3 regions of the Streptomyces sp. NPDC053750 genome follow, and region 2 is predicted to be linked to each of the others. Evidence: riboswitches for the same ligand, from Rfam matches in the RefSeq annotation. Region 2 holds a riboswitch; each other region holds the start of a gene.
What was found. A riboswitch is a leader RNA that binds a small molecule or an ion and turns the genes downstream of it on or off. The one in region 2 is predicted to bind cobalamin.
Positions count from the first base shown of each region.

Region 1: linked by a shared signal. The riboswitch ahead of ACIGO6_RS32775 (cobalamin biosynthesis protein) and the one ahead of metE (5-methyltetrahydropteroyltriglutamate--homocysteine S-methyltransferase) in region 2 are both predicted to bind cobalamin.
Region 3: linked by a shared signal. The riboswitch ahead of ACIGO6_RS10820 (energy-coupling factor ABC transporter permease) and the one ahead of metE (5-methyltetrahydropteroyltriglutamate--homocysteine S-methyltransferase) in region 2 are both predicted to bind cobalamin.

Region 1 is NZ_JBITXB010000016.1:53,383-61,047, reverse strand. It holds gene cobN (cobaltochelatase subunit CobN) at 1-320, opposite strand, end outside; gene ACIGO6_RS32780 (cobyric acid synthase) at 317-1,849, opposite strand; gene ACIGO6_RS32775 (cobalamin biosynthesis protein) at 1,846-2,811, opposite strand; cobalamin riboswitch at 2,911-3,054, opposite strand; gene ACIGO6_RS32770 (hypothetical protein) at 3,204-3,425, opposite strand; gene ACIGO6_RS32765 (anion permease) at 3,443-4,693, opposite strand; gene ACIGO6_RS32760 (class II aldolase/adducin family protein) at 4,918-5,604, shown strand; gene ACIGO6_RS32755 (alpha/beta hydrolase) at 6,564-7,665, shown strand, end outside.
Region 2 is NZ_JBITXB010000002.1:169,978-177,642, reverse strand. It holds gene ACIGO6_RS06185 (short-chain fatty acyl-CoA regulator family protein) at 1-908, opposite strand, end outside; gene aceA (isocitrate lyase) at 1,294-2,583, shown strand; gene aceB (malate synthase A) at 2,680-4,272, shown strand; gene ACIGO6_RS06170 (3-hydroxybutyryl-CoA dehydrogenase) at 4,269-5,138, shown strand; cobalamin riboswitch at 5,374-5,525, shown strand; gene metE (5-methyltetrahydropteroyltriglutamate--homocysteine S-methyltransferase) at 5,716-7,665, shown strand, end outside.
Region 3 is NZ_JBITXB010000003.1:307,943-315,607, reverse strand. It holds gene ACIGO6_RS10830 (chloride channel protein) at 103-1,644, shown strand; gene ACIGO6_RS10825 (potassium channel family protein) at 1,746-2,216, shown strand; cobalamin riboswitch at 2,309-2,496, shown strand; gene ACIGO6_RS10820 (energy-coupling factor ABC transporter permease) at 2,526-3,239, shown strand; gene ACIGO6_RS10815 (energy-coupling factor ABC transporter substrate-binding protein) at 3,236-3,574, shown strand; gene cbiQ (cobalt ECF transporter T component CbiQ) at 3,575-4,324, shown strand; gene ACIGO6_RS10805 (ATP-binding cassette domain-containing protein) at 4,321-5,187, shown strand; gene ACIGO6_RS10800 (MFS transporter) at 5,219-6,838, opposite strand; gene ACIGO6_RS10795 (TetR/AcrR family transcriptional regulator) at 7,021-7,620, shown strand.

The DNA.
Region 1 (7,665 bases), on a different contig from region 2:
CCCTCGACCAGGTAGCGCAGCGCCTCCGCCACCACGCCGGCCGGCACCGAGGACTCGGCCATCAGCTCCGCGTCCGGGACGCTCTCGCCGCCGAGCAGGACGGTCGGGATGCCGGCGGCCTTCAGCGCGGCGAGCCCGTCCTCCCAGGCGCGCTTGCCGCCGAGCAGGCGTACGACGGCGAGGTCCGCGCCCTCGACGAGCGCCGGCAGCTCCTCCCGTACGTCGACCCGGGTCGGGTTGCCGATCCGGTAGGCGGCGTCCGACGCGCGGGCCGCCAGCAGGTCCGTGTCGGCGGTCGACAACAACAACACTGTGCTCATGCGGGCGCTCCCGGTGGAATGAAGGGCAGTCCTTGTGGCGCGCCGGACTCGATGAGCCGCCACAGCGCGTCCGTGTCCGCGTGGTGTTCGATCAGGTCGCCGAGCCGGTCGAGCTGCTCCTCGCGCAGCGCGGCGAACGAGGTGCCGGGCGCCGGCACGAAGCGGCGGCCCGCGGCGGCGGCCACCTCGCGCAGGAAGGCCCGCCGGAAACCGTCCGACTCCAGCGAGCCGTGCCAGTGCGTGCCCCAGGTCTGGCCGACCCGGCAGCCGTCCAGGCTGTGTCCTTCGTCATCAGAGATGAACGCGTCACCGCCCGTCACTTCGGCGACCCCGTGGTGGATCTCGTACCCCTCGACGGGCTCGCCGAGGGCCTCGCCCACCGGCCGGGTGAGGGTCTTCTCGCGGGCGAACCGCACCCGCACGGGCAGCAGGCCGAGCCCGTCCACGTGCCCGGCGCGCGATTCGACCTCGTCCTCGATGTGCTCGCCGAGCAGCTGGAAACCGCCGCAGATGCCGAGCACGGGCCGCCGCTCGGCCACCCTGCGTGCGATCGCGTCCGCGAGCCCCCGCTCCCGCAACCACTGAAGCGCCCGGACCGTGCCCCGCGTCCCCGGCACGATCACGAGGTCGGCGTCGGCCAGCTCCTCCGGCCGGTCCACGAACCGCACCACGACACCCGGTTCGGCGGCCAGCGCGTCCACGTCCGTGAAGTTGGACATCAGCGGGATCGCGCAGACGGCGACCCGCAGCACGTCCTCGCCGACCGGCGGCGCGACGACGGACTCCCGCACGGTCCCGCGCAGAGAGACCCGCAGCCCGTCCTCCTCGTCGATGCCGAGCCCGTGCCGGAAGGGCAGGACACCGTACGTGTGCCGCCCGGTGAGCCCGTGCAGCATCTCAAGACCCGGCTCCAGCAGCGACACGTCACCGCGGAACTTGTTGACGAGGAACCCGGCCACCAGCGCCTGGTCCTCGGGCGCGAGCAGCGCCACCGTCCCGAAGAACGAGGCGAAGACCCCGCCCCGGTCGATGTCGCCGACCACCAGCACGGGCAGCCCGGCGCCCCGGGCGATCCCCATGTTCACGATGTCGGTCCGGCGCAGGTTGATCTCGGCCGGACTGCCCGCCCCCTCGCAGATCACCGCGTCATACGTGCCCCGCAGTTCGGCCAGACAGTCCAGCACGGTGCCGAGCAACTGCTGCTGCCGTCCGCCGTGGTAGCCGCGGGCGCTCATCTCGCCGACCGGCTTGCCGAGCAGCACGACCTGGCTGCTGCGCTCGCCGCCCGGCTTGAGCAGCACCGGGTTCATCTGCGCGGTCGGCTCCACCCGGCACGCCTGGGCCTGCATGGCCTGCGCCCGCCCGATCTCGGCGCCCTCGCGGGTCACGAACGAATTGAGGGACATGTTCTGCGCCTTGAAGGGCGCGACCTTCACGCCCTGCCGCACCAGCCAGCGGCAGATCCCGGCGGTGACGACGCTCTTGCCGGCGTCGGAGGTGGTGCCGGCGACGAGGAGGCCACCGCTCATGACGTACGTCCCTTCGTGAGAACCCGGCGGCCGAGCAGCCGCGCGCCCGCGCACACGCCCAGCGCCAGCCAGCCCACGCGCCGGGAGAGCCGCACGGCCCGGTCGATGTCGCCGCTACCGGCGCGGACGGCGCGCCCCGCCGCCCCGTTGAGGACGGGCCGGTGTTCGACCCGCCCGCCGTAGGAGAGCGTCCCGCCGAGCCGCACGCCCAGGGCGCCCGCGAACGACGCCTCGACGGGCCCGGCATTGGGACTGGGGTGCTGGGCGGCGTCCGCGCGCCAGGCCCGTACGGCGCCCCGCGGGTCGCCGCCGGCCACCGTGGCCAGTACGGCGGTCAGCCGGGCCCCCGGCCAGCCGGCCAGGTCGTCGAGCCGGGCCGAGGCCCAGCCGTACCGCCGGTACCGGGGGGACTTGTGGCCGACCATGGCGTCCAGGGTGTTCACGGCCCGGAAGCCGAGCAGCCCGGGCACTCCGCCCACGGCGCCCCACACCAGCGCGCCCACCACCGCGTCCGAGGTGTTCTCGGCGACGGACTCCACGACCGCGCGGGCGATCCCGTCGGCGTCCAGGGCCTGCGGGTCGCGCCCGCACAGGTGGGGCAGCCGGGCCCGGGCCGCCTCGACGTCCCCGGACTCCAGGGCCCGCCCGACGGCGCGCGCCTCCCGGGCGAGCGAGGTCCCGCCGACGACCGCCCAGGTGGCGGCGCCGGTCAGGGCGACGGAGGCGACGGGGGAGCGGCGTACGGCACGGGAGGCGGCCAGCCCGAGGGTGGCGGCGCCACCGGCGCACACGGCGGTGTGCAGCGCGCCCCAGCCCCGGTGGTCACGCCACAGCACCCGTTCCACGGCACCCGCGGCACGACCGAACGCGGCGACCGGGTGTCCACGGCGTGGATCACCGAGGAGGAGGTCACCGAGGAGGCCGGCGGCGGCGCCGTACGCGAAGACGCGTTCGGCAGGCACGGGCTCAGCCGGTCACACGGTCAGGCAGGTACCTGGTACTGAACGTCGATCGGCAGCCGAGCATCGCGTTGCGTCCTCACTCAGGGTGTCCACGCCCTGGTTCGAAGAGACCGGCGGTGAGAGTTCCTGGCTCCCGGGGATCTGCTCCCCGGTCACAGTGGCGGGACCGCGCCGGATTCGCACCGGGCTTCCTCTCCTGCCGCCGTAGATGGCTCCGGAAGTCCACCACGGCCCGCGAACACCCGTCAACCTGGCGTTGACCTGCGACGGGGGAGTGTGCGAAGGCCCACACGCGGGCGGTGTGCGCCGGCACGGAAAGAGGCGGGGCGCGGGACGGTTGCAGTCCGTCCCGCGCCCCGCCTCGTCGGCGTGTGCGGTGAGTCCGTCGAGGGTCAGGCGACGATCAGGTAGATGCCGTACGCCACCGCCGCCGCGCAGGCCGCGAAGCACGCGTACGCGCCGGTGACCGCGAGGCCCGCGGAGCCTCCCTCGGCGGCGGCCCGCTCCTGGCGGGAGAGGCCGGCGATGCCGAGGGTGAACAGGCCCACCAGGGCCACGGTGACCACGAGGCTGACCCCGAAGACGGAGCCGAGGGCTGCCCAGTCGATGCTCATGGAGGTTCTCTTCCGGCTCAGACGGTGGTGGCGGGCGACGGGGCGGCCGCGGCCTTGGTTTCGTGCGCCGGGGCCGGGACGGTGGCCGCCGGCTCCTCGGTCGTGCCCGTCGGGGGCGGGGACACGGCGGCCATGGCCGTGGTGACCACGCCGGCCGGCTCGGGCTCGTCGACGTCGACGACGTTGGTGTGGTCGACGACCTCGCGGCGGGAGATCTTCCAGATGGCGGCGCTGGAGACGACCAGGAAGCCCGCGACGAGCGCCGTGCCCCAGTCGCCGAAGCCGCAGACCCACTCGGCGAGCGCGGCGACCAGGGCCGCGGCCGGCAGGGTCAGACCCCAGGCGACGAACATCCGGGTGGCCGTGGACCAGCGGACCACACCGCCCTTGCGGCCGAGGCCCGCGCCCATCACGGCGCCGGAGACCGAGTGCGTGGTGGAGAGGGAGAAGCCGAGGTGGGAGGAGGCCAGGATGACCGTGGCGGCGCTGGTCTGGGCGGCGAAGCCCTGCTGCGGCTGGAGGTCGGTCAGGCCCTTGCCCATGGTGCGGATGATGCGCCAGCCGCCGAGGTAGGTGCCGAGCGCGATGGCGACGCCCGCGGACAGGATGACCCACATGGGCGGGTCGGAGTCGGGGGCGAGGGCGCCGCCGGCGACCAGGGCGAGGGTGATGATGCCCATCGTCTTCTGGGCGTCGTTGGTGCCGTGGGCCAGCGAGACCAGGCCGGCGGAGGCGATCTGCCCGGCGCGGTAGCCCTTCGCGGCGGCCTTGCCGTCGGCCTTGCGGCCGAGCCGGTACGTCAGCCGGGAGCCCAGCATCGCCGCGACGCCCGCGACGATCGGGGCGGCGATCGCCGGCAGGAGCACCTTGGTGACGAGCACGTCGCCGTGGACCGCGCCGACGCCGGCCGAGGCGACGGCGGCACCGATCAGACCGCCCATGAGGGCGTGCGAGGAGCTGGACGGCAGTCCGACCAGCCACGTCAGCAGATTCCAGAGGATCGCGCCGACCAGGGCGGCGAAGATGACCTCGGGACGGATGCCGGTCTCGTCGACGAGACCCTTGGAGATCGTGTTGGCGACCTCCACCGAGAGAAAGGCGCCCACAAGGTTGAGGACGGCGGACATGGCCACCGCCACCTTGGGCTTGAGTGCACCGGTCGAAATGGTCGTTGCCATCGCGTTCGCGGTGTCGTGGAAACCGTTCGTGAAATCGAACGCGAGTGCGGTTACCACCACAATCGCGAGGATCAGCGAGAAGCTTTCCATTTACCCAGGCAATCGTTCGAGGTCATTGGCTTGTTGAACGTAGGTAACCAGGGTGAACGGAAGATGAACTGAGCTGGGCCTCACGGTGACCGGAAGCGGTGGCGCCACCTCCCTCTGCGTACCCGGCCCGATGCTCTCCGGAGACGTGCCTGGCAGGATCGCCGCGAGGCCGGTCGGCGGCGTTAACGACAGGGGCGCAGGATGCGCGGGAGGAGGCGGTGACTGTGACGTATTCGCGGGTCGGAGGGGTAGGCGCGGACGGGGAGCGGGCCAGGGAGGCGGCCTGGGAGGCACTCGTCGCGACGGCTCGGCGGACGGTGGCGGACGGGCTGGTCGTGGGCACCTCGGGCAACGTCTCGGTGCGCGTCGACGACACGGTCCTGGTCACTCCTTCGGGGGTCCCGTACGACCGTCTGGCCCTTGACGACATCACCGGCGTCGACCTCGACGGCCGCCAGGTCCTCGGCACGCTGGTCCCCACCAGCGAGCTGCCCATGCACCTCGCCGTGTACCGCGCCGACGGCGACGCGCGGGCCGTCGTGCACACGCACGCCGTGCACGCGACGGCGGTCTCGATCCTCGTCCCCGAGCTCCCGTTGGTGCACTACATGGCCGCCGCGCTCGGCGGCCCCGTCCGGGTCGCCCCGTACGCGGCCTACGGCACCGACGAACTGGCCCGCAACATGCTCGCCGCCCTCGCCGACCGGACCGGCTGCCTCCTCCAGAACCACGGCACGATCACCTACGGCGCCTCCCTGGACCAGGCCTTCGACCGCACCGCCCAGCTCGAGTGGATGTGCCGCCTCTGGCTGACGGCCTCCTCGGTACCGGGCCACACCCCGTCCTTGCTGACGAAGCCCCAGTTGACGGAGGTGACGGAACGCCTCCGCGGCTACGGCCAGCAGCCCTGACGAACGACCGCCCCGGCCCCCGACACCGACGCCGGCGGCTGCGGCGGGGCGCGCGGACAGCGGGCCTCGACGAGGGCGGGCCACGGGGCGGCGCCCGGGCCGACGAACACCTGCACGCTCGGCTGGGGCTGCTGGGATTGGCTGTTGCTGGGGTTGCTGGGGTTGCTGGGGTTGCTGGGGTTGCTGGGGTTGCGAGGGCTGCTGGGACGATCTGGCGCCGGGGTCGCTGCGCTCACTGGGGTGGCCGGGGCGGCCGGGGGGCGCTGGGGCGAACGGGGTCGCTGGGGTGGCCGGGGCGATCGGGGTCGCTGGGGTGGCCGGGGCAGTCGGGATGCCCGCGGTGGCCGGGGCGATCGGTGTGGCTGTGGTCAATCCGGGGCCCGGTCACCCGCGATCCGGCGGGCGCACGGCACGGAGCCCAGTCAGCCTCCGCAGACCCGCCGGCCCCGGCGACTCCCCCCGGCCAGCGGCCCGAGCTACGGGTGCCGACGTCAGGAGCCACGCCCACCACTGCCCACCCACCTCCTGCCACCGCACGCCGGCCGGCCGGTGGACGTGGCCGCGGGCGCCGGGGGTGCGAGATCCGGACGTCCGTCGGCTGCGCACCCGGCGTCGGTGGGGGGTACGACCGTCGGCCGTTCCGGCGGAATCCACGGCCGGCGGGCTTCCGGGACGCGGGCGCCGGGGGAGCGGGGTCGGGACGTCAGTCGGCTGCGCACCCGGCGGGGATGCGAGGTCCGGACGTCCGTCGGCTGCGTACCCGGCGTCGGTGCGGGGCCGCGACCGTCGGCCCGTCCGGCGGAATCCGCGGTCGGCGGAGCGTGCCGGGCCGTTCACGGGGTACCGGCAGCGAGACCGATCCACGGCGCCCGGTCCGGTCGGGTGCCCCCGGCGGGGCCTCGTCACTCCCCGCCGTCCGCCCACTGGCCGCCCACGGACTCCACCAGGACACTGGCCCCATGCGCACTGTCACAGCCACGGCCGCCGCCGTCACCGCAGCCCTGGCGGCCGGCGCGGTGAGCGTCGCCGCCGGCCGGCTCGCCAGCGACGCCGCGCTCAAGGCGCCCCCCGGCCGGCCCCTGCCCACCGAACCCCGGCTCACCGTGCACGGCACCGCCGCCGGCCAGATCACCCTCACCCGGGACCTGGCCGCGCTGCGCCCCGGCCGCTACGGCCTCGCCGGCGACGGCTCCCACGCGGTCGTCGGCCCAATCCTCGACACCGCCGAGCACGGCGCCGACACCGTCGTACGCCGCCTGGAACGCGTCACGCACGGCACTCTCGAGGCCGGTGACCGGGCCTGGTTCACCCCGAACCTGTACGTCGGCAACCCGGGCACCGCCCTCGACCTCGAATACGCCGACGTCGACGTCCCCGGCGAACTCGGCCCGCTCCCGGCCTGGTTCCTGCCCGGTGCGCGCCCGACGTGGATCATCGCCGTGCACGGACTGGCCGCCACCCGCGAACACGCCATGAACCTGATGGTCCCCCTGTACCGCCGGCACGTCCCGGTGCTCGCCCTCGCCTACCGCGGCGACGTCGGCGCCCCGCCCTCGCCGGACGGCCTCCACCACTTCGGCGAGACCGAGTGGCGCGACGTGGACGCGGCCGTCCGCTACGCTCTCGACCACGGCGCCCGCCAGGTCGTCCTGCTCGGCTGGTCCACCGGCGCCACCATGGCCCTGCGCACCGCCGCGCTCTCCGGCGTACGCGAGCGCATCGCGGGGCTCGTCCTGGACTCCCCGGTCCTCAGCTGGGAGACCACCCTGCGCGCCCTGGCCGCCGCCCGCCGCACACCCGGCGCGCTCCTGCCGCTCGCCGTCCGCGCCGCCCAGGGCCGTGCCGGACTGCATGCCAACCACGACGCCGGCACCGCCGGTCTCTACCGCCCCGCCATGCCGACCCTGATCTTCCACGGCCCCGACGACGTGGTGGCCCCCTGGCGCCTCTCCCGCCGGCTCGCCGACACCCACCCGCGCCTGGTCTCCCTCCACCCGGTCGACGGCGCCCCGCACGCCGCCATGTGGAACGCCGATCCCGACGACTACGAGGAGACCCTGC
Region 2 (7,665 bases):
AGACGGTGGCAGACGGTCTCGTAGCCCAGGCCGTAGCGGTCGGTGAGGCGCTCGATGTCGTACCGGAACTCCTCGGCCGCGGCGTGGAAGGCGGTGTACGGCAGGATGAGCGCGGCGGCGAAGTAGTTGGCGACGCCGATGCGGGCCAGCGCGTGGGCCGGTGAACCGGGTTCGAAGTCCTCCGCGGCCAGCCGGTCCAGGTTCTCGTCGTACTCCAGCAGAGCGAGCTGCGTGGCCATGCGGAAGGCACGCTGGCCGGGTCGCAGCCGCGGGGACAGGTGAAGGGCGCGGCTGCGCCGGTCGTAGTGGTGCAGCCGCTCGCCGGGCTCCGCGGCGAGATGGACACCATGGGCGTCGGCGAGGCGCCCGGTGAGTGCCCCGATCACCTCGCCGGGGCGGACGCCGATCTCCTGGGCAAGGCGCTCGGCGGCGAGGTCTGTGTCGTGGAGGTAGTTCTGGCGGCGGTAGAAGAAGTCGCGGATCTCCTCGTGGGGCGTGGAGGCGGTTCCCCGATCGTGGCCCCGGCTGTCCGCCGCCCCGGCCAGCCGCTCGGACAGCTCCTGGTTGCGGCGTCCGAGGTCGAGCAGGACCTTCGCGACGCCGGGCAGCCGGGCGGCGAGGTCACCGAGGTCGGCCGCGGACACCCGGGACTCGGCGATCTCGCCGGCGAGCGCCTCACGGAGGTCGGCCAGCAGGCGCGTGGTGTCCCGCTCGGAGAAGAAGCCCGGGTCCACGCCGAACGCCTCGGTCAGCCGCAGCAGGACGGGCACGGTGAGGGGACGGGAGTCGTGTTCCATCTGGTTGAGGTAGCTCGGGGAGATGGCGAGTACGCGGGCGAGGTCCGCCTGGCTCATCCGGCGTTCCTCGCGCAGTCGTCGCAGCCGCGCTCCCGCGTACGTCTTGCTCACCGAACCGCTCCTCTGGCAGCTGGGACTCCGTTGCGGTCAGCGTAAGGGAGAGGTCCGCTCTCCGGGTCTTCGCAAGGTTGGCAAAAACCGGCGAGAAGATTCGCAAAGATTGGCAGGCGTCCCAACTTGATGGCACTCAGTGCCAGTGCCAGAGTCGTAGTGCGGCCCGCCGGACCGGGCAGGTACAACCCGGAACCGGGGCACGATTTCTGCCCTGACGTCGGAGACCCCGGTAGTGGCGGCGACCTGCACCGGCGACATTGCTCAGCTCCACCTCCCAGGTGCCGACGGGCCGCATCCCAGTAGACGACACGCAGTGCCAACTCTGTTCATCCGGACGGGGCGGGATTGGCAACCAGTACAGACCAAGGAGACGGAGACAGTCATGGCGGACGCGAGGACGAGCACGCAGGCGGCCGAGGAACTGGCACGGCGTTGGGCCACCGACCCGCGCTGGCAGGGCATCGAGCGCACCTACAGCGCGGAGGACGTGGTCCGGCTGTCCGGCAGCGTCCGCGAGGAGGCCACCCTGGCCCGACGCGGTGCCGAGCGGCTGTGGCGGCAGCTGCACGAGCTCGACTACGTCCACGCGCTCGGCGCTCTGACCGGCGGCCAGGCGGTGCAGCAGGTGAAGGCCGGGCTCCAGGCGATCTACCTGTCCGGCTGGCAGGTCGCCGCCGACGCCAACCAGGCCGGGCACACCTACCCCGACCAGAGCCTCTACCCCGCCAACTCGGTGCCGCAGGTGGTGCGCCGCATCAACAACGCGCTGCTGCGCGCCGACCAGATCGCCACCGCCGAGGACGCCGGGGACACCACGGACTGGCTCGCGCCGATCGTGGCCGACGCGGAGGCCGGGTTCGGTGGCCCGCTGAACGCCTTCGAGCTGACCAAGGCGATGATCGCGGCGGGCGCGGCCGGCATCCACTACGAGGACCAGCTCGCCTCCGAGAAGAAGTGCGGCCACCTCGGCGGCAAGGTTCTGGTGCCGACCTCGCAGCACATCCGCACCCTCAACGCGGCCCGCCTGGCCGCCGACATCGCCGACACACCGACCGTCGTCATCGCCCGCACCGACGCCCTCGCCGCCAATCTCCTCACCAGTGACGTCGACGAGCGCGACGCCGAGTTCGTCACCGGCGAGCGCACGGCGGAGGGCTTCTACCGAGTGCGGAACGGGATGGCCCCGGTCATCGCCCGCGGTCTGGCCTACGCCCCGTACGCCGACCTGATCTGGGTGGAGACCGGCACCCCGGACCTCGCGCAGGCACGCGAGTTCGCCGAGGCGATCCACGCGCGGTACCCGGACCAGATGCTCGCGTACAACTGCTCGCCGTCCTTCAACTGGAAGGCTGCGCTGGACGACGACCAGATCGCCAAGTTCCAGCGTGAACTCGGAGCCATGGGCTACAAGTTCCAGTTCATCACCCTGGCCGGCTTCCACTCCCTCAACCACGGCATGTTCGACCTGGCGCGTGGTTACGCCGAGCACGGCATGACAGCCTACGTGGATCTCCAGGAGAAGGAGTTCGCCGCGCAGGCCCAGGGCTTCACCGCCGTCAAGCACCAGCGCGAGGTCGGCACCGGCTACTTCGATCTTGTCTCCACCGCCGTCAACCCGGCCTCCTCCACGACCGCGTTGGCCGGGTCCACGGAGGAAGAGCAGTTCCACTAGGCCACCGAGCCGGACACCACGCGTCCGGCCGGCCCCGCCGGCGGAGGGGGACGAACCGTCCCCGTCCCCCTCCGCCCCACCTCTCAGGAGAGCCCAATGACCGTCACCGCACCCACCCAGCAGCTCCGTGTCCTCGCCGCGCCCGGCCACCGGCACGACGAGATCCTCACCCCCGCCGCCCTGGACTTCGTCGGCAGGCTCGTCGAGGCGTTCGCGCCGCGTCGGCGGGACCTGATGAAGGAACGCCGCCGGCAGGCGCTGCGACTGGCGTCGGGCTCGCCCCTCGACTTCCCGATGGTCACCGCCGCGGTCAGGGCGGACGACGGCTGGCAGGTCGCGTCGCCCGCGCCCGGCCTGACCGACCGGCGGGTGGAGATCACCGGGCCTCCGGAGCGCCGTATGGCCGTCAACGCGCTCAACTCCGGCGCCCAGGTCTGGATGGCGGACTTCGAGGACGCCACCGCACCGCTGTGGGACAACGTCGTCGGCGGGCAGCTCACCCTCCTGGACGCCGTCGAACGCCGGCTCGACTTCACCACGCCCGAGGGCAAGGAGTACCGGCTCGGCGACCGGCTCGCCACCATCATGGTCCGGCCGCGCGGCTGGCACCTGGACGAGGAACACCTGGAGTACGAGGGCCGCCCGGTCCCCGCCGCGCTCGTCGACTTCGGGCTGTACTTCTTCCACTGCGCCCAGCGGCAGATCGACGCCGGACACGGCCCGTACTTCTACCTGCCGAAGCTGGAGAACAGGTACGAGGCCCGGCTGTGGAACGACGTCTTCCTCCTCGCCCAGGACCTGCTCGACATCCCGCGCGGCACGATCCGCGCCACCGTGCTCATCGAGACGATCACCGCCGCGTTCGAGATGGAGGAGATCCTCCACGAACTCCGCGAGCACAGCGCGGGACTGAACGCGGGCCGGTGGGACTATCTGTTCAGCGTCATCAAGACCTTCGGCCACCGCACCGACTTCCTCCTGCCCGACCGCGCCAAGGTGACGATGACAGCCCCCTTCATGCGGGCGTACACCGAGCTTCTCGTCCGCACCTGCCACCGGCGCGGCGCCCACGCCATCGGCGGCATGGCCGCTCAGGTCCCCGTCAAGGACGCCTCCGCGAACGAGGCGGCGCTCGCCAAGGTGCGCCTGGACAAGGAGCGCGAGGCCGAGGACGGCTTCGACGGCTCCTGGGTCGCGCATCCGGCACTCGTCCCCGTCTGCCGCGAGGTGTTCGACGGTGTCCTGGGGGCGCGGCCCCACCAGCTCGACCGCACCCGCGACGAGGTCGAGGTGACCCCGGCCGACCTGCTGTCCGTGCGCCGGATCAGCGGCCCGCCCACCATGGACGGCGTGCGCACCAACATCGCCGTCGCGCTGCGCTACTACGCAGCCTGGCTGCGCGGGCAGGGCGCGGTCGCCCTCGACGGGCTGATGGAGGACGCGGCCACCGCCGAGATCGCCCGGGTGCAGATCTGGCAGTGGCTGCGGCACCGGGTCGTCGACCGCGAGACCGTGGAACAGATCCTCGACGACGAGATCACGGCGCTCGGCGCCGAGTACCCGTACACGTCCGTCGAAGACGTGCGCGCGCTCTTCGAGCAGACGGCGTTGCGACACGAGTTGCCGCTGTTCTTCACCCCAGGCGCCTACACCCGCCACCTCGTGCGCCGCACGGAGGTGCAGGCGTGAGCGCGAGCGTCACGCGCGTCGGCGTGGTCGGTGGCGGCCAGATGGGCGCGGGGATCGCCGAGGTCTGCGCGCGAGCGGGGCTGGACACCGTGGTCTGCGAGGTGGACGCGGTCGCAGCCCGCGCGGCACGGGACCGGATCGCCGCCTCCCTGGACCGTGCCGTACGACGCTCCAAGCTGAGCCGCGAGGCCGCCGACGACGCCCGTGCCCGGCTCGTCTTCACCGGTAACCTGGAGGATCTCGCCGACCGGCAGCTCGTCGTCGAGGCCGTCGTCGAGAACCCGGACGTCAAGACCGAGGTCTTCGCCGCCCTGGACAAGATCGTCGAAGACCCCGCAGCCGTCCTCGCCACCAACACCTCATCCCTGCCCGTCATGCGGCTCGGTATGGCCACCTCCCGGGCGGACCGGGTCGTCGGCCTGCACTTCTTCAACCCCGCTCCCGTCCTGCCCCTGGTCGAGGTGGTCACCTCGCTGCACACGTCGGCCGGGACGACCGCCCTGGTGGAGGACTTCGCGGCCCGCACGCTCGGCAAGACGGTCGTCCGCTCGAAGGACCGGGCCGGCTTCGTCGTGAACGCGCTGCTCGTCCCCTACCTGCTCTCGGCCGTGCGGATGGCGGAGTCCGGCTTCGCCACCGCCGCCGACATCGACGCGGGCATGGAACTGGGCTGCGCCCACCCGATGGGCCCACTGAAACTGGCCGACCTCATCGGTCTGGACACCGTGGCGTCCATCGCCGAGTCCCTCTACGACGAGTTCCGCGAACCCCTCTACGCTCCGCCTCCGCTGCTCCAGCGGATGGTGGAGGCGGGACTGCTGGGCCGCAAGACCGGCCGGGGGTTCCACACCTACGACCAGGGCTGAGGGCCTGGTACGACGTGGGCCGAGGGGCCCGCGGCGCCACAGGGGTGAGGGTCCCTGCGGCACGACGGGAAGGTGCGGTGAGCGCGAGTGCGGCGCTCACCGCCCCTCGCCGTCGCCACCCTCCGCACGCCTCGCGCCGCCTCCCGCATGGTGGACGGCGCTCTTCCCTTCGCGGGGCCACCCCGTAAGCTGACGGCAGCAGCTGGTTCGCCCCGCCCGCCAGGCGGGGAGTCGCAAGAGGGAACCCGGTGGGAATCCGGGACTGCCCCGCAGCGGTGAGCGGGAACGACCGCCGTCACACGCACTGGGTCCGACGTACCGGACCTGGGAAGCGACGGCCAGTAGGTGTCCTCCGGCAGGAGAACGTGCCCGCGAGTCCGAAGACCTGCCAACTGCCCGCGCGCGGACCGATCCGTGCGCGGACATCCCGGTGACCTCGAGGGCGGGTCGGCGAACACACCAGACGGAACGACCGCGCCAGTGCCGCGCGGGGTCGGGTCCGTCCGGTCCGTCACACCCTTCGCGCTCTCGTCCCGTCTCCGGGATCTCAGGGATTCATCTCGCGAAGGAGATCTCCGTGACAGCGAAGTCCGCAGCCGCGGCAGCACGGGCCACCGTGTACGGCTACCCCCGCCAGGGCCCGAACCGGGAACTGAAGAAGGCGATCGAAGGCTACTGGAAGGGCCGCGTCACCGCCGACGCCCTCCACGCCACCGCCGCCGAACTCCGCCGGAACAACCGGCAGCGGCTCGCCGACGCCGGCGTCCACGAGGTGCCCACCGGTGACTTCTCGTACTACGACCACGTCCTCGACACCACCGTCATGGTCGGCGCGATCCCCGAGCGGCATCGCGCCGCGGTCGAGGCCGACGCGACGGACGGCTACTTCGCGATGGCGCGCGGTACCCAAGATGTCGCTCCGCTGGAGATGACCAAGTGGTTCGACACCAACTACCACTACCTGGTCCCCGAGCTGGGTCCCGACACCGTCTTCACGGCCGACTCCGGCAAGCAGGTCGGCGAGCTGAAGGAAGCTCTCGCCCAGGGACTCACCGCCCGGCCCGTGCTGGTCGGCCCCGTGACGTATCTTCTGCTGGCCAAGCCCGCCCCGGGCGTACCCGCCGACTTCGAGCCGCTGACCCTCCTGGACCGGCTGCTGCCCGTCTACGCGGAAGTGCTCGCCGACCTGCGCGCGGCCGGCGCAGAGTGGGTGCAACTCGATGAACCCGGCCTCGTGCAGGACCGCACCCCGGCCGAGCTGAACGCCGCCGAGCGCGCCTACCGCGACCTCGGTGCTCTCACCGACCGGCCCAAGCTGCTCGTGGCCTCCTACTTCGACCGGCTCGGGGACGCACTGCCGATCCTGGCGCAGGCCCCGGTCGAGGGACTCGCGCTCGACTTCACCGACGTCGCGGCCGCCAACCTGGACGCCCTCGCGGCCGTCGGCGGGCTGCACGGCAAGCGCCTGGTCGCCGGTGTCGTCAACGGCCGCAACATCTGGATCAACGACCTGCAGAAGTCGCTGTCCACCCTCGGAACCCTCCTCGGCCTCGCCGACCGCGTCGACGTCGCCGCCTCCTGCTCCCTCCTGCACGTCCCCCTGGACGCGTCCGCGGAGAAGGACGTCGACCCGCAGATCCTGCGCTGGCTGGCCTTCGCCCAGCAGAAGACCGCCGAGGTCGTCACCCTCGCCAAGGGCCTCGCCCAGGGCACCGACGCCATCACCGGCGAACTCTCCGCCAACCGCGCCGACCTCGCCTCCCGCGCGAGCTCGCCGATCACCCGCAACCCCTCGGTGCGGGCCCGCGCCGCGGCCGTGACGGACGCCGACGCCCGCCGCTCCCAGCCATACGCCGAACGGACCGCCGCCCAGCGCGCCCACCTCAGGCTGCCCCTGCTGCCCACGACCACCATCGGCTCCTTCCCGCAGACCGGCGAACTGCGCACCGCCCGCGCCGACCTGCGTGCCGGGCGCATCGACACCGCCGGGTACGAGGAGCGCATCAAGGCAGAGATCCAGGAAGTCATCTCCTTCCAGGAGAAGACCGGCATCGACGTCCTGGTGCACGGCGAGCCCGAACGCAACGACATGGTCCAGTACTTCGCCGAACAGCTCACCGGTTACCTGGCCACCCAGCACGGCTGGGTCCAGTCCTACGGCACCCGGTACGTCCGCCCGCCGATCCTGGCCGGCGACATCTCCCGCCCCGAGCCGATGACCGTCCGCTGGACCGCGTACGCCCAGTCGCTCAGCGACCGGCCCGTCAAGGGCATGCTCACCGGACCGGTCACCATGCTGGCCTGGTCCTTCGTCCGGGACGACCAGCCCCTCGGCGACACCGCCCGCCAGGTCGCCCTGGCTCTGCGCGACGAGGTGAACGACCTGGAGGCGGCCGGCACCTCGGTCATCCAGGTGGACGAGCCCGCGCTGCGCGAGACCCTGCCGCTACGGGCGGCCGACCGGGATGCCTATCTGGCGTGGGCGACCGAGGCGTTCCGGCTCAGCACGAGCGGGGTGCGTCCGGAC
Region 3 (7,665 bases), on a different contig from region 2:
TGCTCGCGTTTACTGAGGCACACATGCGAACGGACACGAGCGAACGGGCACGACGGACCGCCGGACCGGGCGCCGAGGGGTGAGGCGGACGAAGGAGAACCCGTGACGACGCAGCCCGCGCCGGCGAACGCGGGGCCGGCCCGGGCCGAGCAGTCCCTGCGGCGCACCCTGCTCAGCCCCGGCTACCTGCGGCTGTTGCTGCTGTGCGTGCTGCTCGGCGTGCCCATCGCGCTGGCCTGCTTCTTCTTCGTCGGCCTTCAGCACGAGCTCGAGCACTGGCTGTGGACGTCACTGCCCGAGGCGGCCGGATACGACGCGCCGCCCTGGTGGTGGCCGCTGCCCGCGCTGGTGCTGGCCGGGCTGATCCTGGCACCGATCGTCACCCGGATGCCGGGCGCCGGGGGCCATCTGCCGGTGAACGGGCTGGGCGGCGCGCCCGTCGGCCCCCGTGCGCTGCCCGGCGCCGTCCTCGCCGCGCTGGCCACGCTGCCGCTCGGCGTGGTGCTGGGCCCCGAGGCCCCGCTGATGGCCGTCGGCAGCGGACTCGCCCTGCTGGCGGTGCGGCGGGCGGGCGCGGCCCGTGACCCGAGGGCGAGTGCGATCCTCGCGACCGCCGGCTCCACCGCCGCCATCTCCACCATCCTCGGCGGCCCGGTGGCGGCGGCGGTGCTGCTCATCGAGGGGGCGGGGCTCGCGGGGACGCAGCTGGTCGCGCTGCTGCTGCCCTGTCTGCTGGCCACCGCGACGGGCGCACTGGTCTTCACCGGCTTCGGGCAGTGGACCGGCCTGAAGATCGGCGCGCTCGCCCTGCACGACCTGCCGCCGGCCGTCAATCCGGACGCGGGCGACTTCCTGTGGGGCGTCCCCACGGCGGCGCTGATCGCGGTGCTGGTGGCGCTGGCCCGCGAGCTGGGCCACCGGACCGTCTCCTGGACGCGGCACCGCACGGCCGTCCGCACCGTCGCCTGTGCCACCGCGGTCGGCGTCTGCCTCGCCGCGTACGCGCTGATCACCGGCCGCTCCCCGGCCGAGGCCGCGCTGTCCGGCCAGGCCACCCTCGCCGAGCTCGCCGCGCATCCGCATGCCTGGTCCGTGGGCGCGCTGGTCGCGCTGGTCGCGTGCAAGGGGCTGGCCTGGGGCATCGCGCTGGGCAGTCTGCGCGGCGGCCCGATCTTCCCCGCCGTACTGCTGGGCGCGGCGACGGCCATGGCCTGCTCCGGCCTGCCCGGCTTCGGCCCGACCCCGGCCCTCGCCCTCGGCATCTCCGCCGCCGCGGCCGCGGTGACGGGCCTGCCGCTGGCCAGCTCGGTCCTGGCGGTGCTGTTGATGGGCGGTGACGCGTACGACCAGATGCCGCTGATCGTCATCGCGTCGGTCGTCGCCTTGATCGTCTCGCAGTTGGTACGGCGTGGGGAGCCGGGGCGGGGACCCGGACCGGGGCCCGGCTCAGGACCGGGGCCGGGGCCCGAACCGGGGCCGGGGCCGGGGCCCGAACCGGGGCCGGGGCCGGGGCCCGAACCGGGACCGGGGCCGAGGCCCGAACCGGGACCGGGGCCGAGGCCGGGGCCGGGCCAGAAACCGGAGCCGGGACCGAAACCCGGGCCGGCGGCGGCCGGAGGGCCGGCGGCGGAGACGGCACCGTGACGGAGCGTCGGGCCGCCCCCGGCCGAAAGGGCCGCACCCCACCGCGTGCCACCTGGCGCGCGGCCCGGCCCTGGCTCTGGCGGGCCGGTGCCGCCGTGGCCATGGTCGTGGCCTACTTCCTGCTCCCCCTCGACCACCTGGGCCCCGAGCGCCCCGTGCTGAGCTGGCTGCTGTTCACCGTGCTGCTGATCCTCGTGGCCGTGCTGCTGGTCCGCGAGGTCCGTGACGTCCTCGTCGAGCGGCCGGGCACCCGGCCCGGTCTGTTCATCGCGCTGCTGATCGTTCTGTGCATGCACGTCTTCGCCGCCGCCTACTACACCCTCGCCAAGCAGCCGGGCCAGTTCACCGGCCTGGGCACTCGCGTCGACGCTCTGTACTTCACCGTGGTCACGCTCGCCACCGTCGGCTACGGCGACATCACCCCGCGGGGAGAGGCGGCACGGGTCGTCACCATCCTGCAGATCCTCTACACCTTCGTGTTCCTCACCGCCGCGGCGACCGCGCTGAGCCGGCGGGTGCGCGACATGGTGGTCCGGCGGACGGAACGGGACCCACCTGAACAACGTGACTGACGGCTCTTTGCGCAGCCCCGAGGCCTGCGAGCCGGGCGGGCACGGAGTCCGGCCGGCGCGGAGGCCCGCTTGTCACCACCCCCGTGGGAGCACTACTGTCGCCACGCCTTGGTGAACGGGAAATCCGGTGTGATGCCGGTGCGGCCCTCGCCACTGTGAATCGGGAAGTCCGGCTCCGGCCCTCGCGGGCAGCCACTGGATCGCTTGCGATCCGGGAAGGCGGAGCACGGGCGTGTGGTACCCGTCAGCCAGGAGACCGGCCAAGGCGCGTCGTCCATCCACGAGGTGCTGGAGAGGGTCTGCTGAGCCATGCACATAGCCGAGGGCTTTCTGCCACCGGCGCACGCGATCGCCTGGGGTGTCGCGTCCGCGCCGTTCGTCGTCCACGGAGTACGGTCACTCACCCGTGAGGTCAGGGAGCACCCGGAGAGCACGTTGCTCCTCGGCGCCTCCGGGGCCTTCACGTTCGTGCTGTCGGCCCTGAAACTGCCGTCCGTCACCGGAAGTTGTTCGCACCCCACCGGCACCGGTCTGGGCGCCATCCTGTTCCGGCCGCCGGTCATGGCGGTGCTGGGCACCATCACCCTGCTCTTCCAGGCGCTGCTGCTCGCGCACGGCGGGCTCACCACGCTCGGTGCCAACGTCTTCTCGATGGCGATCGTCGGCCCCTGGGCCGGATACGCGGTCTACAGACTGCTGCGCCGCTACGACGTGCCGCTGATGGTCACGGTGTTCTGCGGGGCGTTCGTCGCCGACCTGTCCACCTACTGCGTCACCAGCGTGCAGCTGGCGCTGGCCTTCCCGGACCCGGGCAGCGGGTTCCTGGGCGCGCTCGGCAAGTTCGGGTCCATCTTCGCCGTCACACAGATCCCGCTCGCGGTGAGCGAGGGCCTGCTCACGGTGGTCGTGATGCGGCTGCTGGTGCAGTCCAGCAAGGGTGAACTGACCCGGCTGGGCGTGCTGTTGACGAAGACGGGGACCACGGGAGCCAAGGGGACCAAGGGACAGGCGGTGGCCCGATGAGTCGCAACGCGAAGATCAACGCCCTGCTGCTGCTCGCCGTGGCCGCGCTCGCGGTGCTGCCGCTGGTGCTGGGCCTCGGCGACCACAAGGAGGAGCCGTTCGCCGGTGCCGACGCCGAGGCGGAGACGGCGATCACCGAGATCGAGCCGGACTACGAGCCGTGGTTCTCCCCGCTGTACGAGCCGCCGTCCGGGGAGATCGAGTCGGCGCTGTTCGCCGTGCAGGCCGCGATCGGTGCGGGGGTGCTGGCGTACTACTTCGGGCTGCGCCGGGGCCGGCGACAGGGCGAGGCGCGGGCAGTGGAGGCGCTGCGGGACGCCCCCGCGGGGGACTGAGTGCTGCCGATCGACGCGGCGGCGCACAGCAGTCGGTGGCGCCGCCGCCATCCCGTGGACAAGGCCGTGCTCGGTCTCGGCCTGACCGTGCTGGCGATCTCCCTGCCGGCCTGGCCGGGCGCGGCGCTGGTGCTGGTCACCGCGCTCGCCGTACTGCTCGGTCCGGCGGGTGTGCCGGGACGCCGGCTGTGGCGGGCGTACCGGGTGCCGCTGGGCTTCTGCGTGACCGGGGCGCTGCCGCTGCTGGTGCAGGTCGGGGGTCCGGACGGGTTCCTGACGGCGGCGGACGGCGGCCCGGTGCGCGCCGGTGAGCTGCTGCTGCGCACCTCGGCGGCCTCCCTCGGGGTGCTGCTGTTCGCGTTCACCACGCCGATGTCCGACCTGCTGCCCCGTCTGGTGCGGGCCGGGGTGCCGGCGCCGGTGGTCGACGTGGCGCTGGTGACGTACCGCATGAGTTTCCTGCTGCTGGACTCGATGCGGCGGATCCGTGAGGCGCAGGCCGCGCGGCTGGGCCACACCACGCGGGCCGCAGCGTGGCGTTCGCTCGGCGGGCTGGGCGCCACGGCGTTCGTGCGGGCCTTCGACCGGGCGACGCGGCTCCAGTCGGGGCTCGCGGGGCGCGGCTACGACGGCACCCTGCGCGTCCTGGTCCCCGAGGCCCGCGTCTCCGTGCCCTTCACGGCGGCGAGCGTCGCGCTGCTGGCGGCGCTGGCCGCCCTCACTTTCGTACTGGAAAGGCCACTGTCGTGAGCGAGACGATCGAGACGACGGCGACGACCGCGTCGGTGCTGGTTGCCCTGCGCGGCGTGTCCTTCGGGTACGAGGAGGGCCCGGAGGTGCTCACCGGCCTGGACTTCGCGGTGCGCGAGGGGCGCGCGCTCGCGCTGCTGGGCCCCAACGGCAGTGGCAAGACCACGCTGATGCGGCTGCTCAGCGGCGGACTGCGGCCGCACGCCGGGACGTTGACGGTCGACGGGGCGCCGGTGACGTACGACCGCAAGGGACTGACCCGGCTGCGGACCACGGTGCAGCTGGTGGTGCAGGACCCGGACGACCAGCTCTTCGCCGCGTCCGTCGGCCAGGACGTGTCCTTCGGGCCGCTGAACCTCGGCCTGTCCGACGGGGAGGTCCGCTCCCGGGTCGACGAGGCGCTCGTCGCGCTGGACATCGCCGCGCTGGCCGACCGGCCCACGCATCTGCTGTCGTACGGGCAGCGCAAGCGGACCGCGATCGCCGGTGCCGTCGCGATGCGGCCGAGGGTGCTGATCCTCGACGAGCCGACCGCCGGGCTCGACCCGGACGGGCAGGAGCGGCTGCTCACCACCCTGGACCGGCTGCGCGCGGGCGGCACCACCGTGGTGATGGCCACCCACGACGTCGACCTCGCCCTGCGCTGGTCCGACGACGCGGCCCTGCTCACCCCGGCCGGTGTGCACACCGGCCCGACGGCCGCGACGCTGGCCCGCACGGAGCTGCTGCGGCAGGCCGGGCTGCGCCTGCCGTGGGGCGTGGCGGCGGCCGGACTGCTGCGCGCACGGGGGCTGTTGGCGGACTCGGCGGCGGGACCGCGGACGCCGGAGGAACTGGCAGCCCTGACCGCCCTGACCGACTGACGGCCAGGGCGGCAGGGGCGGCCGGGGTGCCTCAGCGTGCGGAGTCGCTGTACTCCGCCTCCCGGGCGTCGGCCGCCCCCTTCTCCTCCGGCTGCTGCCGGGCGCCGGCGCGGCGGCCGGGCAGGACGGCGAGGACGATCAGGGTGCCGGCGGCCATGATGATCCCGCCGACGAGGCTGGTCGTGGCGACGCCGTGGGCGAAGGACTGGTTCACGGCGTCGGCGAGGGCCTGCGCCTGCTGCGGTCCTGCGGACGGGTTCGTCGCGAGCCGCTCGGCGACGGCCAGTCCGCCGCCGACCGAGTCCTGGGCGGCGTCCAGCGCGGCGGCCGGGAGCCGGTCTCCCACCAGGCCGGCCAGTTCGTCGCGGTAGGCGGTGCCGAGCAGGGAGCCCAGGACGGCGATGCCGAGTGAGCCGCCGAGCTCCAGCGCGGTGTCGTTGGCGCCGCCGCCGACGCCCAGTTCGCTCTCCGGGAAGGAGCCCATGATGGTGTCGGTGGCCGGGGAGACGCTGAGGCCGATGGCGAGGCCGAGCAGCAGCATCGGGGCCAGGAAGTCGGCGTACGTCGAGCTCTTATCGATGAGGACCAGCAGGAAGACACCGGCGGTGCCGATCACCATGCCGGACCCGACCATGGCCTTGACGCCCAGCTTCGGGGTCAGCTTCCCCGTCACCGCGGCGCCGACGAACACGGCACCGGCCAGCGGCAGCAGCCGTACGCCGGTCTCCAGCGCGCCGTAGCCGAGCACGAACTGCAGGAACTGCGTGGCGTAGTAGATGGCGCCGTAGGTGCCGAAGAAGAAGAACAGCACCGCCAGCATCGAGCCGCTGAAGGGCCGCAGCAGGAAGCGCCGCACGTCCAGCATGGGCTGCGGGTGGCGCAGTTCCCAGGCCACGAAGGCGATCAGGCCGACCCCGGCGACGACGGCTGCGGCGACCGGGCCGGCGCCCCAGCCGAAGTACGGGCCCTCGATGGTCGCGTAGACCAGGCTGCCGACGGAGACGATGGAGAGCAGGCCGCCCACATAGTCGATCCGGCCCATGCCCTCCGCCCGGGACGGCGGGACGAGGAACAGCGCGCCGACGACGGCGGCGACCGCGATGGGGACGTTGACCAGGAAGGTCGAGCCCCAGGCGTGGTCCTCCAGGAGCCATCCGGCGACCAGCGGGCCGACGGCGATGGCGAGACCGGAGGTGGCGGTCCAGACCGTGATGGCGCGGGCCCGTTCACCCTTCGGGAAGACCGCGACCAGCAGGGACAGGGTGGCGGGCATGACGACGGCGGCGCCGACGCCCATGATCGCCCGGGCCGTGACGACCAGCGCCGTCTCGTCGACCAGGCTGCCCATCACCGAACCACCCGCGAACACGACCAGACCGGCGATCAGCGCGCCGCGGCGGCTGTACTTGTCGCCGATCGAGCCCAGCACCAGCATCAGCGCCGCGTACGGGACGGTGTAGCCGTCGATGACCCACTGCAGGTCGCTGCTGCTCAGGCCCAGGTCGGCCGTCATGTCCGGGGCGGCCACGATCAGGGACGTGTTGGCCATGACGACGATCAGCAGGCTCAGGCAGAGCACGACGAGCGCCCACCAGCGCCGGGCGTAGGGCCCGGTCATCTTCTCGACGGGTGTGGTGGCTAGGAGGGGCATGAGGGCTCCCGGGGACGTGGCCGAGCGGGCCGGGCTGGATATTTAATTGCCCATGGATGTGCAGACAACCGCCAGGGTAGTTTGTTGCACACGGACGTGCAAATATGGTGGGTACCCCCTTCCGGACGAGATACGAACGGGGACGGACCGAGGTACGGACGAGGTACGGACGAGGTATCGACGTGACCACCACACGCGCCCGCATCCTGCGCGCGGCCGAGCGGGAACTGAGCCGCGATCCCGACGCCGGCCTCACGGAGATCGCCGCGGCGGCCGGCGTGGCACGGCGCACCCTCTACGGCCACTTCACCGGCCGGGAGGCGCTGGTCGAGGGGCTCGTCGAGGAGGCGGCGGAGGCGGTGCGGCGCGCGATGGCCGGCCCGGACGCACCGGCCCGGGACGACGCCCCCGCGACCGCCCTGGCCCGCTTCGTCCGCACCCTCTGGCCGGTCGGCGACCGCTACGGCACGCTCATCGCCCTCGCCCGCCGCCGGGGTCTCGGCCCCGACCGCGTGAACACGATCCTCGGCCCGGCCCGCGACACGGTCGCCGGCATCGTCGCCCGCGGCCAACGAGCGGGCACCTTCCACACCGGCCTTCCACCCGGCGCCCTCGGCGCGGCACTGGAGGCGCAGCTGCTGGCGCTGCTGGCCTGTGCGCGTGCCGGGACCTGGGACGACGACGGCACGGGCGCCGCCGTCGCCGCGCTGATCACCGCGGGCGTGGCGGGCGACGTGGCGAGGGAGACGGTGCGCGGCGCGGGACGGGCGCCAGGGGGCTAGGGGCTTAGCGGGCTAGTGGGCTACGCGGGAGTACTCGCCGTACGA